Regions from separate parts of the Paucibacter soli genome, predicted to be linked through region 1. Evidence: predicted binding sites of a transcription regulator. Region 1 holds the regulator's gene; the other holds the start of a gene.
What was found. Region 1 encodes FliA, which starts transcription of late flagellar genes. Its sites were predicted from a motif close to CTAAAGTTTNNNNNNNNNNNGCCGNTA; they were not measured.
Positions count from the first base shown of each region.

Region 1 (9,290 bases):
AGACCACCACCACCGCCAAGATCGCCGCCGCCTTTGCCACCCGCCATGGCGCCGGCCAGCTGGGCCTGATCACCCTGGACGCCTACCGGGTCGGCGCGCACGAACAGCTGCGCGCCTATGGCCGCATCCTGGGCGTGCCGGTGCACACCGCGCATGACCGCGCCTCGCTGGAAGACCTGCTGGAGCTGCTCAGCGCCAAGAAGATGGTGCTGATCGACACCGCGGGCATGGCCCAGCGCGACACCCGCACCCGCGAGCTGCTGGATATGCTTGCGCACGCCAGCGTGAAGAAGATCCTGGTGGTGAACGCGGCCCAGCAGGGCGAGACCATCGACGATGTGGTGAGCGCCTGGCGCGCCAACGAATGCCAGGGCGTCGTGCTCTCCAAGATCGACGAGGCCGTCAAGCTGGGGCCCGCGCTGGACACCATGATCCGCCACAAGCTGCGCATCATCGGCGTGGCCAATGGCCAGCGCGTGCCGGAAGACTGGCACCGCCTCTCTGCGCCGGCCCTGGTGCAACGCGCCATGCGCAGCCAGCCGACCGCCGCCTGGCGCATGGATAACGCCGACGTGAACCTGATTTTTGCAGGGGGCCCTGCGCTGGCCGCCGGCATGCCGGCCGCCATGGGCGTCCACTGAAACCCAGACCAAGAAGTAACCCCAAGCAGGTGACTCTCATGCGCAACCACAGCACTCCCCCGCAAGACCAGGCCGACGGCCTGCGCAAGCTCTTCGCCAGCTCCCGCGTGCGCTTCGTGCCGGTGGTCAGCAACCCCCATGTGGTGGGCGGCGGTGCCCTGCTGGAAGGCCTGTGCGCGGCCTTCGCCGAGCTTGGCCTGCACACCCTGGTGATCGACGCCGGCGAGCAGGCGCCGCAGCCCGGCGAGCTCGCCGCGGTGGACCTGGGCTCCTGTGTGGAGCGCCTCTCCAAGCATGTCTCCTACCTGGCCGCGCGCGGCCTGCCGATGCGCTATATCAATGCCAACGGCTCGGCCGCCCAGTTCCTGGAAGTGGTGACCGACGCCGCGCCCTATGCCGATGTGGTGCTGCTGCATGCCAGCGCCGCGGAACTGGCGCGGGTAGTGGCTTCCCGGGAGGTGCGCCCGGTGCTCTTGGCAGATACTGACACCATGAGTGTCACCCACGCCTATGCCGGCATGAAGTGGCTGGCGCAACGCGCCGGCCTGATGGTCTACAGCCTCTTGCTGGCCTGCTCGCCCCAGCTGCGCCTGGCCGATCGCATCGCCGCGCAGATCAGCAGCTGCGGCGATGGCTTTCTGGGCGCGGTGCTGCGCGACTGGGCCTGCCTGGATCCGCGCATGCCCGCCAGCAGCCCGATGACGCCCGAGCTGCGCCACCTGGCGCGCGAACTCCTGATTGCCGCACCGCCCGGCATGGTGGCCGAGTCCGCCGCCGATGCCATGCCTCTGCGTCCGCGCGCCATGTGGCAGCGCCGTCCAGCCACCGTCCCGGCCCAGGGCCTGGTGATGGCCGCCAACTGATAAGCTGGAGCCGATGATGTATACCGCCAAAGGTCGCCTCGACAACTCCTCCCTGATCAAGCAGTACAGCCCCTTGGTGCGACGCCTGGCGCACCAGATGATTGCCAAGCTGCCGGCCAATGTCGAGCTGGACGATCTGATCCAGGTGGGCCTGATCGGCCTGACCGACGCGCTCTCGCGCTTCGACGTGGGCCAGGGCGTGCAGTTCGAAACCTTCGCCACCCAGCGCATCCGCGGCGCCATGCTCGACGAGCTGCGCGGCGGCGACTGGATGAGCCGCGGCACGCGCCGCCAGCAGCGCAGCATCGAGCAAGCGGTGCACAAGCTCGAGCAGAAGCTCGGCCGCGCGCCGCAGGAGTCGGAGATCGCCGTCGAGATGGGCGTGAGCCTCACCGAGTACCAGGAGTTGCTCGGCAAGGTGCGTGGCACCCAGCTGGTCTATCTGGAAGACATGAGCGGCGACGACGGCGACGAGGACTACCTCGACCGCCATGTGGCCGACGACAGCAACAACCCGATGGCCCTCTTGCAGGACCACCGCATGCGCCAGGCCCTGGTGGCCGCGATCAAGAACCTGCCCGAGCGCGAGCAGTACGTGATGAGCATGTACTACGAGCACGACATGAACCTGAAGGAAATCGCCGCGGTGCTCAAGGTCACCGAGTCGCGCGTCTGCCAGCTGCACAGCCAGGCGATCGCGCGTTTGCGTGTGAAATTGCGCGAGTGGTGAAGCGCCGCCGCGCCGGGTAAGCTGGCCGTCAGCTGGGCGGCGCGGCCGGCCCCACAATGCCCCCGTTCATCACCATGGGGGACAGCGATGTTGCAGTGGGGCCGCCACAAGGATTCTGAGCAGCAGCCGGCGCAGCCGGGCGAACGGCAGGGCGTGGCCTCGCCATCGCTGGTGCAGCATCTGGCGCGCAGCATGTCCTCGCTGGGCAAGGACGCCGCCGAGGTGCGCGGCGCGCTCGAAGACACCCAGAAAGTAGTCGCCGCCCAGGCCCAGGCCATGGCGGCCGTCTCCACCGAGCTGGGCCAGGTGCAGCAGTCGCAGCTGGCGATCGCCTCCGCCACCGAACTCACCCGCGCCGCCGTCACGCGTGCCCGCCAGGCTCTGGAGCAGGTCGGCAACGAGGTTGGGGGCATCGTGCAGACCCTGCATCAGGTGTCCGACGCCGCCTCCGAGATCACCAAGATCGCGCTGCAGACACGGCTGGTGGCCTTCAATGCCTCGGTCGAGGCCAAGCGTGCCGGCGAAGCCGGGCGCGGCTTTGGTGTGGTGGCCGATGCGGTCAAGGCGCTGGCGGCCCAGGTCGAGAGTTCGTCCAAGTCCATCATGGGCACGGTGGCGCAACTGGACGCGCGCGTCGACAAGTTCAGCCGCGAACTGCGCAGCGAGGCTGGCGGTGGCAGCGGCGGCGGTAACAGCAGCATCCACCAGGCCTTTGCCGAGGTGGAGCAGGACGTGGGCCGCATCGCCGGCTCGGCGCAGCAGAGCCAGCAGACCACCTTGCAGCTGGCGCAGCGCTCGGGCGAGCTGGAGCGCGAGGTGCAGCAGGCAATGCGTTATCTGGATGCCGCCTTTGCCTGCAGCGACCGCTTCCTGCGCCTGTCCGAGGAGTTGATCGAGCGCATCGCCGATTCGGGCGTGGAGGTGGAGGACGCGCTCTATATCCGCGGCGCCCAGGAAGCGGCGCGCGAGATCGCCGACCAGCTGGAGCAGGCCCTGGCCGCGCGCCAGATCAGCGAGGCCCAGCTCTTCGACGAGCGCTACAAGCCCATGGCCGGCACCAACCCGCCGCAGCACCTGACCGAGTTCGTCGGCCTTGCCGACCGCCTCTTCCCGGCCGTGCAGGAACGCATGTTGAAACTCAGCGACAAGGTGGTGTACTGCATCGCGGTGGACCGCAACGGCTATGTGGCCACGCACAACAAGCGTTATTGCCAGCCCCAGCGGCCCGGTGACCTGGTGTGGAACACCGCCAACAGCCGCTACCGCCGCATCTTCAACGACCGCACCGGCCTGGCCTCGGCGCGCAACCAGCGGCCCTTTCTCTTGCAGACCTACCGCCGCGACATGGGTGGTGGCAAGTTCGTGCTGCTCAAGGAGGCCTCGGCGCCCATCATGGTGGGTGGCCGGCATTGGGGCGGGCTGCGCCTCGCCTTCGGCTTCTAGCGCGAGCCTAGTCGACGATGCAGGCCCGGTTCTTGCCCGTGCGCTTGGCCTCGTACAGGCCCTCGTCGGCGCGGTCCAGCGCCTCTTCGAGCTTTTCGCCCAGGCGGTAGAGCGTGATGCCGGCCGAGAAGGTCACGAACACGTCCTTGCCCTCGTGCATAAAAAGCGCCGCGGAGAGCGAGCGCTGCAGGCGCGTCAGCACCTGCTGTGCCTCGTCCAGCGGGGTGCGCGGCAGCATCAGCACGAACTCCTCGCCGCCGTAGCGCGCCACCAAATCGCCCGGGCGCAGCATCTGCGTCACGCGCGCGGCCAATGAGCTCAGCGCGACGTCGCCGGCCGCATGGCCCAGGGTGTCGTTGAGTTTCTTGAAGTTGTCGACGTCCAGCAGCGCCAGCGCGAGCGCCGAGCCTTCGCGCTCCAGCTTGGCCTGCTCGGTGTTGAAGGCGGCCTCCAGGCCACGGCGATTCGCGATCTTGGTGAGCTGATCGGTCTGCACCTCGTTGGAAAGCTTGCGCAGCTCGTCCTCCAGCTCGTCTACGCGCCTGGAGAGGCTGGAGGCGCGCTCATGCTCGCCGCTCAGGCGCGCCTGGGTGGCCTGCACCAGGCCTTGCACGCTGCGGCTTTCCTCCACCATCTCGCGCACCACGCCGGCCAGGCTCTCGATGCTGTCGGCGCGCTCGATCACCTCGGCATAACGCCCCACGTTGTCGCTGAAACGGTCGGTGTGCTGTCCCAGCTCGGCCAGCTCGGCCAGCATCTGGTGGATCAGGGTCTTGAGCGAATCGCGCGCCTTGCGGCGCTCCTCGCGCAAGGCGCGCTGGCGCCGGCGCGTGCCGCCCAGCATCTCGTCCACCATGCGCACCACGCGTGAGCTAACGCCTTGCTCCAGCGCCTCGCTCATGGCCTCGCATTGGCCGCGCGCCCAGGAATCGTCTTCGGCCAACTCCACCATGCTGGCGCTGAGCTCCTTGCACAGTGCGCCCAACTGCCCGAACAGATGGTGGCGATGGTCCAGCATGCGGCGCGCGCGCTGGCACAGGGCCTCCATGGCCTCGGCGCGTTGCGGCGTGGCGCCATGCGCGCGCACCTCGGCCAGGCAGGCTTCGAGTTCGTGCTTGAGCGCGTCGGCGCGCTCGTCCAGCGCCGGCAAGGCATGCTGGACGGTCTGGTGCAGGCTCTGGCCCAGTTGCGGCCATGCCTGCAGCCCCGGCGCGGGCGGCGCGCTGGTGTCCAGTGCCTGTTCTTCCTCGCTGAAGAACTGGCTGGGCGTGCCACCCGGCTCCTCGTCCTGCAGTGCGTCGACGCTGGTGTCGCTGACATCGCTGTCCCAGCTCGCCACCAGCTGGCGCAAGCGGTTCACGAGGCGCTGCGGATCGTTGCGATTGCTCTCCAGCACGCGCGCCAGCCCATCCTTCTTGCGTGCCAGTGTCCATTGGCGGCCGCCGCGCTCCAAGCCGCGTACCAGGCGTTCGGTGACGCTGGCCATGGCCTCGGCAATCACCGCCGGTCCGCTGCTTTGCTGGATGCGCTCCAGCACCTTGATGGCTTCGTCCCAGCGGCCCGCGCGCAGCATGGCGTTGAGGTCCTGGCGTGCCTGCAACTCGTTCACGCCGATCGCCAGCAGCTTGGCCAGCACCGGCTGGCCACGTTCGGGCCAGCCGTCGCTGGGGCCCGCGGGGGCGGCATCGCCAGCCTCGGCCGCATAGGCGCGCGCATAGTTCTCGGGCGTGGGCTCGAGCTTGTCCAGCATCAGCCGGCGCAGCGCGCCCTTGGCCAGTTGCGCTGGTGGCTGCGGACTGCGTTTGCCCTCGTCCATCAGCGCTGCTGGCCGCTGATGGGCCGCATCAGTTCACTCGCCACCGCATCCTCGGCGCTGGCCTGGGCGATCCAGGGCGCCTTGCGCGGCAGCACGGTCTGGGCCAGCCAGCGCTCCAGGTCATCGGGCGCCAGCGGCTTGCTGAACAGAAAGCCCTGCATCACGCTGCAACCGAGGCGGTGCAAGACCTCCATCTGGCGCAGCGTCTCGACGCCCTCGGCGATCACGCGCAGGCCCAGCGAGCGCGCCAAGGCGATGATGGCGGTGACCACCGCCGAGCTCTGCGGCGTGATGCCCAGGTCGCGCACGAAGCTGCGATCGATCTTCACCTCGGAGATCGGCAGGGTGGTGAGGTAGGCCAGCGATGAATAGCCGGTGCCGAAGTCGTCGATGGAGATTTCCACGCCGACCTCGTTCAAGCGGTGCAGCGCCGGGATGACGTTCTGCAAATCCTTCATCAGGCCGGTCTCGGTGATCTCCAGCTGGATCGCGCGGTGCGGCACACCGTAGGCGCTGACGCATTGGTGGATATGCTCGACCAGGTCGGAGCGCTCGAACAGGCGGTTCGGCAGGTTCACCGCGATCGAATCGCTGAAGCCGAAATTGAGCTGCCAGACCTTGGCCTGGCGCGCCGCCTCGCGCAGCGCCCATTCCGAGAGAGGCACGATCAGGCCGGTCTCCTCGGCCAGCGGGATGAAGTCGCCCGGCGGTACCAGCTTGTCGCCGCGCTGCCAGCGCATCAGCGCCTCGGCGCCGACCATGCGGGCGCCGCGCACATCGATCTTGGGCTGGTAGTGCAAGACGATCTCGTCGCGTTCGATGGCCTTGTGCAGGGCCGATTCGAGCTCCAGCTTCTCGCGCCCGCGGCCCGCCAGCATGGGGGTGTAGAGCGCCGAGGCATTGCGGCCCTGGCTCTTCACCGCATACATGGCGACGTCGGAATTGCGCAGCAGGTCGGCCATGGTGAGGCCGTCGCGCGGGTAGATGGCGATGCCGACGCTGGCGGTGACGAAGCATTCCTGGCCCGCGATGAAGATGGGCTCGCGCATGGCGTCCAGCACGCGCTGCGCCACCCGCTCGGCATCGCGCTCGTCGGCCACCTCGGGCAGCAGGGCGACGAACTCGTCGCCGCCCAGCCGGCCCACCGCCTCCAGCGTGCGGTGCGAACGCCCGCCCACCGATTCCAGCATGCCCTCCATCACTTGGTCGGAGTGGCGCACGCAGGCGCGCAGGCGCCGGCCCACTTCCATCAGCAACTCGTCGCCGGCGGCGTGTCCCAGGGTGTCGTTGATGACCTTGAAGCGGTCCAGGTCGATCAGCAGCAGGCCCACCTCATGGCCGACGCGGCGCGCCTGTTCGATGGCGCGCTCGGCGCGCCAGATCAGCTGGCGGCGGTTCGGCAGGCCGGTGAGGGCATCGAAATTCGCCAGTTGGCGGATCTTGTCCTCGGCCATGCGGCGGTCGGTCACGTCCTGCAGGATGCCGGTATAGCCGCTGGCGTTGCCATGTTCGTTGAACTCGGGCTCGGCCTCGATATGGATGACGCGCGAACGCCCGTCCAGCAGCGTCACGGGCAGGTCGGTCACCAGCACCGAATTGTGCGCGATGACGTCGCGCAAGAGGCGCATGAACAGCATGCGCTCCTCGCGCGGCACCATGCGCATCACGCTGATGAAGTCCAGATGCTCATGCGGCCCATGGCCGAACACGCGCAGCGCCTCGTTGGCGAGGGTGAAATGGCCCACGCCGCGGTGCCACTCGAAGCTGCCCATGCGTGCCAGGTCTTGCGCGCGCGCCAGGCGCGCCTTGCTGCGCTCCAGCTCGATGCGGGTGCGCGAGCTGCGCAGCAGGTAGCGCAGGCGCCCGGCCAGCAGGCTCCATTGGGTGGACTTGACGAAGAAGTCGGTCGCGCCCACCTGGTAGGCGCGCGTGATGGAGGCATCGTCGTCCAGGCCGGTGAGCATCAGCACCGGGGTGGATTCGAAGCCGGGCATCTCCCGCAGGCGCTGGCAGGTCTCGAAGCCGTCGAGCTCGGGCATCATGGCGTCGAGCACGATCACGTCGGGCGACCATTCGCCAATCACCTTCAGGGCCTCGGCGCCGCCGGTGGCCTCGGTGATGTCGAAGCCGCGCTCGCGCAGGGCAATCGCGGTGAGCAGGAGGTTGACCTCGTCGTCGTCGACCAGCAGCACCCGTGCCTGCTCGGGCAGGTCGGCGTCCAGGCTTTGATCTACTGCATTCATTGCGGACCCGTCAAAAGCTCGCTCAGGGCATGGCGCACACGTTCCACCTCGTCCTGCATGCCGTCGAGTAGCGAGTCTAGGCCCTCGGACTGGTTGTTGCGCACCATCGCCTCAATATCGGCGCAACGCCTTGACAGCTCCATGGCACCGAGGCTGGCCGAGGAGGATTTTAGGGTGTGGGCCACATGCCGCACCGCAGCCAGGTCCGGCGTTGCGCCGGCACGGGCCTGGGCCAGCTCGGGCAGCAGGCGCTCCAGCGATTTCAGGAAGGCCTGCACGACGCGCTGCAGCAACTGGTTCCTACCGTCCGGGTCGAGTTCGCGCAAACGCGCCAGCGCCTGGCTGTCGAGCAGGGCGGGCGCACCGGACATGGGTTCGGGTGTGGCAGTCATGGTGCGTCCCTCAAGCGGGCTGGGGTCGGCATTGGCATCGGTGGGCGAAGAGGCGGCGTCAGGAATGCTGAGCGTTAGCATGTCGAGCAACTGGCTTTGTCGGACGGGTTTGGGCAGGTAGCCATCAAAGCCATGCTGTCGCAAGCGCAGTTCATCGCCGTCCAGGGCGTTGGCCGTGACCGCCACCACCTTGGTGCTGGGCGGGCACAAAAACCTGAACTGCTGCGTCGGTCCCTTGCGGAACCAGCTCAAGGCCTCCATGCCGTCCATACCCGGCATGTGGATGTCCATCATCACCAGGTCGAACTGCTCCTCGCACAATGCCTGCAAGCCGCTCAGCGCGTCCGCACAAAGGCGTACACGGCAACCCAGCTGCAGCAGCATTTCTCGGATAACTTCTTGATTGGTCTCATTGTCTTCGACTACAAGAATGGAGCGTCCGGAAAAGGGCGTCAATCCGGATGTTCGCTGAGCGCCGTGGGCATCCGTCAATTCCTTCTCGATCGGCGCTTCCAGCGGCAGGCTCACGGTGATGCATGAGCCGACGCCCGGCGTGCTGAGCGCATGGATCCGCCCCCCCATCAGCTTGACCAAGCCCTGCGCAATGCTCAGGCCAAGGCCGCTGCCCTCGTGCGGGCGTGCCAGGCTGGCGTTGCCCTGGGTAAAGGCCGAGAACAGGCGCGGCAGATCCTCGGCCGCCATGCCGATGCCGCTGTCCTGCACATGGAAATGCAACTGCTCGGCGTCGACTTCAAGCTTGAGCCTGACCTCGCCGCGCGCGGTGAATTTGATGGCGTTGTCGAGCAGCTTGTCGAGCAGCTGCGACAGGCGCAGCGCATCGGCCTGGATCTCCAGTGGCAGGCCCGCGCCGCATTCGAGCAGCAGCCGCAGGCCCTTGGCGCGCGCCGCCGGCGCGTGTTGTGCGAGCAGCGTTTCGGCCAGCAGGCGCGGCGAGCATGCGTCCAGCGCCAGCGCCAGCTGGCCCGACTCGGCCTGGGCGAAGTCCAGCACATTGTTGATCTGGCGCAGCAGGGTCTCGGCGCTGCGGAAGGCGGCCTGGGCATAGCCGCGCTGCTCGTCCTGCAGCGGCGTGCCGAGCAGCAACTGGGTCATGCCCATGATGCCGTTCATGGGAGTGCGCATCTCGTGGCTCATATTTGCC
Region 1 covers NZ_JBBHJW010000002.1:87,110-96,399, forward strand. Annotated here, with positions in the region: gene flhF (flagellar biosynthesis GTPase FlhF) at 1-641, shown strand, start outside; gene WG898_RS05105 (MinD/ParA family ATP-binding protein) at 680-1,504, shown strand; gene WG898_RS05110 (RNA polymerase sigma factor FliA) at 1,521-2,234, shown strand; gene WG898_RS05115 (methyl-accepting chemotaxis protein) at 2,322-3,677, shown strand; gene WG898_RS05120 (diguanylate cyclase domain-containing protein) at 3,685-5,493, opposite strand; gene WG898_RS05125 (two-component system response regulator) at 5,493-7,736, opposite strand; gene WG898_RS05130 (hybrid sensor histidine kinase/response regulator) at 7,733-9,290, opposite strand, start outside.

Region 2 (9,290 bases), on a different contig from region 1:
GCGCCAGCAGGGTGCAGGCGGGCACGCCGAAGAAGGGGATGAAGGCCGAGTCCTTGGCGCCGAAGTCCATATCGGGCGCGTTCATGAAGGCATAGCCCTGCTTGATCAGGCGCAGCACCGGGCGTATGCCCTCGTGCCGGTCCACGAAGGCGGTAGTGCCGAAGCGCGCGCGCCCTGCCAGCATGCGCGCATCGAACACCGCATTGCTCTGGCGCTGGTAGACGTCCACGCCCGGGCAGCGCTGGTTCAGCATCATGGCCGGCGCGCTCCATTCCAGGCCCACGAAATGCGGCAGCAGCCACATCACCGGGCGTTCGCCGCGCTCGGCCAAATGGATGTCGCCCTGCACGCGCATCAGGCGCATCAGCCGCTCGGGCGGGGCAAACCACAAGAGGCCGCGTTCCAGGATGCTGCGGCCGATCAGCGCGAAATGTTCGCGCACCAGGGCGCGGCGCTCGGCCTCGCTCAGGTCGGGAAAGCACAGCTCGACATTGCGCAGCGCGATGCGCCGCCGCGCGCGCGCCAGCCCATGCAGCAGGCCGCCCAGGCCGCGCCCCAGCGCCACCAGCGCCCCGAAAGGCAGCCAGTGCAGCAACCACACCAGGCCGATCAGCAGATGGGCGCCGGCCCGCGCTATCACGAGCCGTCCCCCAGCGCGGCCACGTCCACGCGGCGCGGCGCCTTGTAGCGGTTGTAGCTCCAGAGGTACTGCCCGGGCAGCTGGCGGATGATGGATTCCATGGCTTGGTTGACGGCGGTGGCCGCGCATTCTGGCGTGTCTTCGCGCGCAATCAGCGGGCCGGGTCGCACCCGCACCACAAATCCACGCCCCCAGGGCAGGCGCTCGCCCCAGATCAGCAGCGGCACGGCGCCGGTCTGCTGGGCAAGGCGGCCGGCCAGGGTCATGGTGTAGGCCGGCTTGCCGAAGAAGGGCGCCCACACGCCCAGGCCATCGGGCGGCACCTGGTCGGGCAGCAGACCCACCGCCTGACCCTGGCGCAGTGCGCGCAGCATCTGGCGCACGCCGGCCAGGCTGGCGGGTGCCGGCAGCAGGCCCGGGCGCTCGCGCGAGGCATCCACCAATTCACGCATCCAGGCCTTGCGCGCGGGGCGGAACAGCACCGTGAGCGGGCCGTACCTGGCGCTGAAGTGTTCCACATAGGCCTGCGCGGTGACCTCGAAGCAGCCCAGGTGCGGCGTCAGCAGAATCATGCCGCGGCCCTGGTCCAGCGCTGCCGCGATCAGCTCGGCGCCATCCCATTGCACGCGCGCGCCCAGCGGCTCGCTGAAGGGGCGCAACCACATCCAGGGCAGCTCGCCCATCATGCGGCCGATATGGGCTATGGCCGGCGCAGCTTCGGCCATGCTGAGGCCTGCCTGGGCCACATTGGCCTTGAAACGCTGGCGATAGACGGGCGCCAGCCACCAGGTCAGGCGGCCCATGAGGGCGCCCAATCCTTGCTGAAACCACAGGGGAGAGCGAGAAAGCAGACGCAGAAACCACATATTTCTATAATGAGCGCATCGCCGAGTTACTGAACAACTTGCGGGGCGATGCAGGGTTTGATCCGCGGATTGAAACCTTGCCGGGCTGCGATGCTCGACAACAAATGCCGCTAAAGCGTTCGCCGCGACTCCCGCAGCACGGCAACGCCGATGGACTGACAACAAGGAGTGTAAAAGTGGCGAACGACTTTCTGTTTACTTCTGAATCCGTTTCCGAGGGTCACCCCGACAAGGTGGCCGATCAGATCTCGGACGCGATTCTGGATGCAATCTTCACCCAGGACCCGCGTTCGCGCGTGGCCGCGGAAACCCTCACCAACACCGGACTGGTGGTGCTGGCCGGCGAAATCACGACCAACGCCCATGTGGACTACATCCAGGTGGCGCGCGACACCATCAAGCGCATCGGCTACGACAACACCGAGTACGGCATCGACTACAAGGGCTGCGCGGTGCTGGTGGCCTATGACAAGCAGAGCAACGACATCGCCCAGGGCGTGGACCACGCCAGCGACGACCACCTCAACACCGGCGCCGGCGACCAGGGCCTGATGTTCGGCTATGCCTGCGACGAGACGCCCGAGCTGATGCCCGCGCCGATCTATTACGCGCATCGCCTGGTGGAGCGCCAGGCGCAGCTGCGCAAGGACGGCCGCCTGCCCTTTCTGCGCCCCGACGCGAAGAGCCAGGTGACGATGCGCTATGTGGACGGCAAGCCACACTCGATCGACACCGTGGTGCTGTCCAGCCAGCATGCCCCCGAGATGAGCCTGGGCGACAAGATGAAGCCCGAGTTCTACGAGGCCGTGATCGAGGAGATCATCAAGCCGGTGCTGCCCAAGGAATGGCTCAAGGAGACCAAGTACCTGGTCAACCCGACCGGCCGCTTCGTCATCGGCGGGCCCCAGGGCGACTGCGGCCTGACCGGCCGCAAGATCATCGTCGACACCTATGGCGGCGCCTGCCCGCACGGTGGTGGCGCCTTCTCGGGCAAGGATCCGACCAAGGTGGACCGCTCGGCCGCCTATGCCGCGCGTTATGTGGCCAAGAACATCGTGGCCGCCGGCCTGGCGCGCCAGTGCCAGATCCAGGTGGCCTATGCGATCGGCGTGGCCAGGCCAATGAACGTGACCGTCTACACCGAGGGCACCGGCGTGATCTCGGACGACAAGATCGCCGCCATCGTCAACGAGGTGTTCGACCTGCGTCCCAAGGGCATCATCCAGATGCTGGACCTGCTGCGCCCGATCTACGGCAAGACCGCGGCCTACGGCCACTTCGGCCGCGAAGAGCCCGAGTTCAGCTGGGAAGCGCGCGACAAGGTCGCGGTGCTGCGCGATCTGGCCGGCCTGAAAGCCTGACGAGACCGGGTCGGCATGGGGTGAGGCGGCAGCGCCTCACTCCATGCCGCACATCTTCCTGAACGGCCCCAGCACCGCCTCGCCGCGGAAGGGCTTGACGATCCAGCCGGTCACGCCGATCGCCTTGCCGCGCGCGCGCAGGGTCGGGTTGTCCTCGGTGGTCAGCATGACGATGCGCACCGCCTGGTTGCCAAGCTCGCCGCGGATCTTCTCGGCCATGGTGAGGCCGTCCATATTGGGCATGTTCACATCGCTGAGCACCAGCTTGATATCGGGATCCTGGCGCAGCTGATGCAGGCCATCGAGCCCATCCACCGCCGCCACCACCTCGAAGCCGTTGTTGCTCAGGAAACCCGTCACGATGCCCCGCATGGTGCTGGAATCGTCGACCACCAGTATCTGCGCCATGCGCTGCGTCCTTTAGAAGAGATCCAGCTCACCGGTGGCGGCGGGCGGCGGTGCGGCCGCGAACTCGGCAAAGCCCTCGGGCGACCAGTAGAGATTGAAGATGAAACGCTGCACGATCATCAAGGGTGGCAGGCCCGGGCGGCGCGGATCGCTGAGCTGGTAGCGTATGCACAGCTGCGCGTCCTGCGAGCCGAATGACATGTATTTGTGCTCGTGGTTGATCACCAGCGGCACCTGGATCTGTTGGGTCGTGAAGGCCTGCGGCGGAATGTAGCGGTTCTTGAACGCGCCCCAGATCAGGTTGGTGGTCTCGCCCAGCAGGTTGTTGAGCTCGCGGAAGTTGAAGTCGCCGCCCAGGCCCTCGTAGCTGAAACCCTGGATCAGACCCTGGCGCAAAGCGCCCTCCTCGGTCTGCAGCATCATATAGCCGCGGCACCAGGTGCTCTCGATCGGAATCAGGGTCGAGACCTCGCCGAAGATGATGCGGTCGTGCACCACATAGGGCGACTCGGCCTGCACCTTGGCATAGGGAAACATCGAACTCAGCGAGGCGCTGGTCAGCTCGACGATGCCGTCCACCAGCTTCCTGGGGTAGCGCAGGCTGAAAATGGCGCGCTGCACCGCGGCGCGCAGATCTTCGATGCCGCCGGGCTGCCAGTCATGGCGCAGCGCCGCCCGTTCCTCGGGCAGCAGCTCGCGCGCGCTGCTGCGACGCAGAAAGGTGGGCAGCTCGGGTCGCAGCTTGTGGATGGCCTGGGCCAGCCCCAAGGCGTCGGGCTCGAGCCCGGGCAGGTCCTCGGCCAGCAGCACGCCGGCCAGATCCTTATGCTGGGCCAGGGTGCTCAATGCATCGCGGGCGCTGCGCGGTAGCGCCAGCAGCCCCACCTCGGCGCAGAAGTCCGACAGCAGCTGGTATTGCGCCGGGTCGTGCTCGAGCAGCAGTACCTTGGCCTCAAGGTGTGTGGTTTCTGTCATGACCGGTTTTCCCAACAGGCGAACGGCAAGCCGCCTTATCTAAGGCCATATCGTCAGTTTCACGATTCACTTGAGGCTGGACAAATAAACAGTTGTTTGCGATGCTCGCGGCCGATGAGCACACCCGCCCCCAGCCTTGAGGAACTGCGCCGCTATGCGATCGCACGCAGCCTCTTCAGGCCGACCACCCTGCCCGCCGCGATCAGCAAGCTCGGCTTCGTGCAGGCCGACCCGATGCGCGCACCCGCGCGGGCCCAGGACCTGATCCTGCGCCATCGCGTCAGGGACTACCGCGCCGGCGATCTGGAACGCCGCTACACCCGGCTGGCGGTCGAGGAAGACTGTTTCGTCAACTACGGCTTCCTGCCCAGGCAACACCTGGCCCTGCTGCATCCGCGCGAGCCCAGGCGCGACTGGGACGCCAAGACCCGCGCCCAGGCCGAGCAACTGCTGGCGGTGGTGCGCGAGCGCGGCCCCACGCACCCCAAGCAGCTGCTGGAGGAATTCAGCCACCACGGCCGAATGCCCGGCTACTGGGGCGGCGAGCTCAACGTCAGCACCCAGTTGCTCGATGGCCTGCATTACCGAGGCCAGCTGCGCGTCAAGCGGCGCGACGCCGGCACGCGCGTCTACGAGGCTGTGCAGCACGCCGAACAGGAGCAAAGCCCGGCCGCGCGTCAGGCCCGCGCCGAGGCCCTGCTGGACCTGGTGGTGGCACTGTATGCGCCACTGCCCGCGCCCAGCCTTGGCTATCTGAGCTCGCTGCTGGGCTATGGCGCGCCGCAGCTGCGCGCCGAATGCCGCGAAGCGTTCAAGCGCGCCAAGGCGCGCTATGCCCATGCCCAGATCGACGGCCGCAGCTGGTACTGGCCCGCCGACGAGAACCCGCGCTCCAGGCGCCATCGGCTCGACGGCCAGCTGCGCATGCTGGCGCCCTTCGACCCGGTGGTGTGGGACCGCCGCCGCTTCCAGCTGCTATGGGGCTGGGAATACAAGTTCGAGGCTTACACGCCCGCGCCCAAGCGCAAGATGGGCCATTACGCCCTGCCCCTGCTGTGGGGCGACGCGATGCTGGGCTGGGCCAATCTGCGCGTGGAAAAGGACGGCCGGCTCCAGCATGAGCTGGGCTTCGTGAACGGCGCCAGGCCCAAGGGCGCGGCCTTCAAGCTGGCGCTGGAGGAGGAGCTGCAGCGCGTTGGTGCCTTCCTCGGCCTGACCGAAGGCTAACGCGCCGCCAGCATGGCCTGCGCCAGCTCGGCAAAGCCCGCGCCACGCTCGGCGGCCGTGACATAGGCCGGCAGGCTGCGCAGCTGCGGCACAAAGCGCGCGATATTCGCCACCCCCACGCTGAGCGGGATGGACGCGAACATCTGCTCGTCGTTGCTGGAGTCGCCCACATAAAGCCAGTCGGCCGGCACGAAGGGCTGGCCCAGCAGTGCCTGCACGGCCCAGTCGGCCGCCGTGCGCTTGCTGTGCGCGCCTAGCCAGCCGTTGATGTGGATCGAGCTGACGGTGGCATGCAGGCCATGTGCACGCATCACGGCGCACACCGCCTCGATCTGCGTCGCGTCCAGATGCGCGAACTCGCTGTGGTCCACCGCGATGTCGGTCAGGCGGCCGGCACTGTCGCGGGCCAGCGTGGCGCCGGGCACGCGCGCCGGCAGCTCGGCGGCACAGTGCTGCAGGCGCGCGAAGTTGGCGGCGCGCGTGGCCTCGTCCTGGCAGAAAAAATCGCGGCGCAGCTGCCCGCCCTCATTGCGCAACATCACCGCACCGTTCTCGGCCACGATGGCGCGCACCGGCCAGGCCATCGCAAAGAGCTCGCTCCAGCCCGCCGGCCGGCCGGTGATGGCGATCACCGGCAGCCCGGCGGCGGCCAGATCGTGCAAGGCCTGCAAGGCCGCCGGCGCGATGGCGCCCTCGGCGGTGAGGGTGTCGTCGATGTCGGTGAGCAGGCCGCGCAGGCGGCGCAGGGCCGCGGGCGGGCAGGCGGATAGAGGCAGCATGGGCGCCGATTGTGCCCATTCCACCGGTCTATTCGCGTGAACAGCGGGCGCGATGCGTTTAGAATCCAGGGCTTCCGAGGAGCGTTGCAACCTCTTTCTCGCTTAGAGGCCAGGCTCGGAGACTCAACTGCAACCGCGCTCACCCGCTGACGTCCTGCGTGGGTGATCGTTGTCTTTTCAGAAGACCTTCCCTCGCGGCGCCAGCGGCTTCAACCTCACCTTGAAGGAGCCCGCTGATGACTGCTGCCACCAACACCGAATACAAGATTGCCGACCTGTCGCTGGCCGACTGGGGTCGCAAGGAATTGAACATCGCCGAGAGCGAGATGCCCGCGCTGATGGCGATCCGCCGCGAGTACGCCGCCACGCAACCGCTCAAGGGCGCGCGCATCACAGGCTCGCTGCACATGACGATACAGACCGGCGTGCTGGTCGAGACCCTGCAGGCCCTGGGCGCCGAAGTGCGCTGGGCCTCGTGCAATATCTTCTCCACGCAAGACCATGCCGCCGCCGCCCTGGTGGCGCGCGGCACGCCGGTGTTCGCCTACAAGGGCGAGACCCTGGAAGACTACTGGGACTACACGCACCGCATCTTTGACTTCGGCGCGGCCGGCACACCGGGCGAAGGTCCGAACATGATCCTGGACGACGGCGGCGACGCGACGCTGCTGATGCACCTGGGCCAGAAGGCTGAGAAGGACCTCGCCGTGCTGGCCAACCCGGGCAGCGAGGAAGAGCGCATCCTGTTCGCCGCCATCAAGGCCAAGATCGCCCAGGACCCGAGCTGGTACACGCGCAAGAGCGCCGAGATCATCGGCGTGACCGAGGAGACCACCACTGGCGTGCATCGCCTGAAGGAAATGTCGGCCAAGGGCACGCTGCTGTTCCGCGCCATCAACGTCAACGACTCGGTCACCAAGAGCAAGTTCGACAACCTCTACGGCTGCCGCGAATCGCTGGTGGACGGCATCAAGCGCGCCACCGATGTGATGATCGCCGGCAAGATCGCGGTGATCGCCGGCTATGGCGACGTGGGCAAGGGCTCGGCGCAGGCGATGCGCGCACTCTCGGCGCAAGTCTGGGTCACCGAGATCGACCCGATCTGCGCCCTGCAGGCCGCGATGGAAGGCTTCCGCGTCGTGACCATGGAATACGCCGCAGACAAGGCCGACATCTTCGTCACCACCACCGGCAACAAGGGCGTGATCCGCCACGAGCATATGGCGGCGATGAAGCACAACGCCATCGTCTGCAATATCGGCCACTTCGACAACGAGATCGACATTGCTTCGATCGAGAAGTACGAGTGGGAAGAGATCAAGCCGCAGGTGGATCACGTCATTTTCCCGGACGGCAAGCGCATCATCCTCTTGGCCAAGGGCCGCCTGGTGAACCTGGGCTGCGGTACCGGCCACCCGAGCTATGTGATGTCGTCCTCCTTCGCCAACCAGACGATCGCGCAGATCGAGCTGTTCGCGCACAAGGACGCCTACGACATCGGCAAGGTCTATGTGCTGCCCAAGCACCTGGACGAGAAGGTCGCGCGCCTGCAGCTGACCACGCTGAACGCCCAGCTGAGTGAGCTGACGGAAGAGCAGGCCGCGTACATCGGTGTGCCCAAGCAAGGCCCGTACAAGCCCGATACCTATCGCTACTAAGCGGCCATGCGTGCCGATCAGCTACTCGTCGCCAAGGGCCTGGCACCCACGCGCTCTGCCGCACAGCGGCTGATCAGCGCGGCCGCGGCCGAGTGGCACTCGGCCAAGGGCTGGTCGGCGATTCGCAAGGCGGGCGAGGAGTTGTCGGAGTTCGCCGAGCTGCGCATCAGCGATGACGCTGAGCTGCGCTATGTCTCGCGCGGCGGGCTCAAGCTGGAGGGCGCACTGGCGCACACCGGCCTGAGCGTTGCCGGGCTGACGGTGCTGGACATGGGTCAGAGCACCGGCGGCTTCAGCGACTGCCTGCTCAAGGCCGGCGCCACGCGCGTGGTGGGTGTGGACGTGGGCCATGGCCAGCTGCATGCCGCGCTGGCGGCCGACCCGCGCATCTGCGCGCTGGAAGGCCTGCATGTGCGCGAGCTGGCGGGCTCGGCCCTGCGCGAGCAGGCCCCGGCCGAGGGCTTTGCGCTCATCGTCGGCGACCTGAGTTTTATCTCCATGCTGGGCGCCCTGCCCCAGCTGGCCGCGTGGTTGAGGCCAGAGGGTCAGGTCTTGCTGCTGATCAAGCCGCAGTTCGAGCTGGGCCCCAAGGCCCTGGCGCGCGGCGGCCTGGTGAAGGACGCCAAGCAGTACCCGCTGCTGGAGGCGCGCGCCCGCGAGGCCGCCGCCGCCCTGGACTGGCGGGTATGCGACTACTTTGAAAGCCCCATCACCGGTGGTGATGGCAACAAGGAATTCTTCCTGTGGGCCCAAGCTCCGCAGGCAGTCACGAAGACATAGGAACACACAGATGACAGCGGTGAGTTTCGAATTCTTCCCGCCCAACACCCCCGTGGGGGCGGAGAAGCTCAAGACCGTGGTGCAGGAGCTGAGCGTGCTCAAGCCGCAGTACTTCAGCGTCACCTACGGCGCCGGCGGCTCCACGCGCGACAAGACTCTTGCCACCGTGAGCGAGATCGCGGCGATGGGCCATGAGGCCGCGCCGCATCTCTCCTGCGTGGGCTCGACGCGCGCGAGCATCGCCGAAATCTTGGCCACCTACCGCGCGCAGAACATCCGCCGCGTGGTGGCCCTGCGCGGCGACCTGCCCAGCGGCACCGCCACCGCGGGCGAGTTCCGCTATGCGGCCGAACTGGTGCGCTTCATCCGCGAAACCCAGGGGCCGGACTGGAAGATCGAGGTGGCGGCCTATCCCGAGTACCACCCGCAGCAGCGTTATGCCGCCAAGGATCTGCAGCATTTCGCCGACAAGATGCGCGCCGGCGCCGATGAGGCCATCACCCAGTTCTTCTTCAATCCCGATGCCTACTTCAACTTCGTGGACGAGGTGCGCAGGCTGGGCGTCGATGCCCCCATCGTGCCGGGCATCATGCCCT
Region 2 covers NZ_JBBHJW010000001.1:467,334-476,623, forward strand. Annotated here, with positions in the region: gene WG898_RS02125 (LpxL/LpxP family acyltransferase) at 1-640, opposite strand, end outside; gene WG898_RS02130 (lysophospholipid acyltransferase family protein) at 637-1,506, opposite strand; gene metK (methionine adenosyltransferase) at 1,683-2,867, shown strand; gene WG898_RS02140 (response regulator) at 2,904-3,275, opposite strand; gene WG898_RS02145 (chemotaxis protein CheX) at 3,288-4,250, opposite strand; gene WG898_RS02150 (DNA glycosylase AlkZ-like family protein) at 4,365-5,477, shown strand; gene WG898_RS02155 (HAD-IIB family hydrolase) at 5,474-6,256, opposite strand; S-adenosyl-L-homocysteine riboswitch at 6,329-6,404, shown strand; gene ahcY (adenosylhomocysteinase) at 6,493-7,914, shown strand; gene WG898_RS02165 (TlyA family RNA methyltransferase) at 7,921-8,694, shown strand; gene metF (methylenetetrahydrofolate reductase [NAD(P)H]) at 8,705-9,290, shown strand, end outside.
Region 2: the regulator FliA is predicted to act here: its motif matches at 4,299-4,325, upstream of WG898_RS02145 (chemotaxis protein CheX).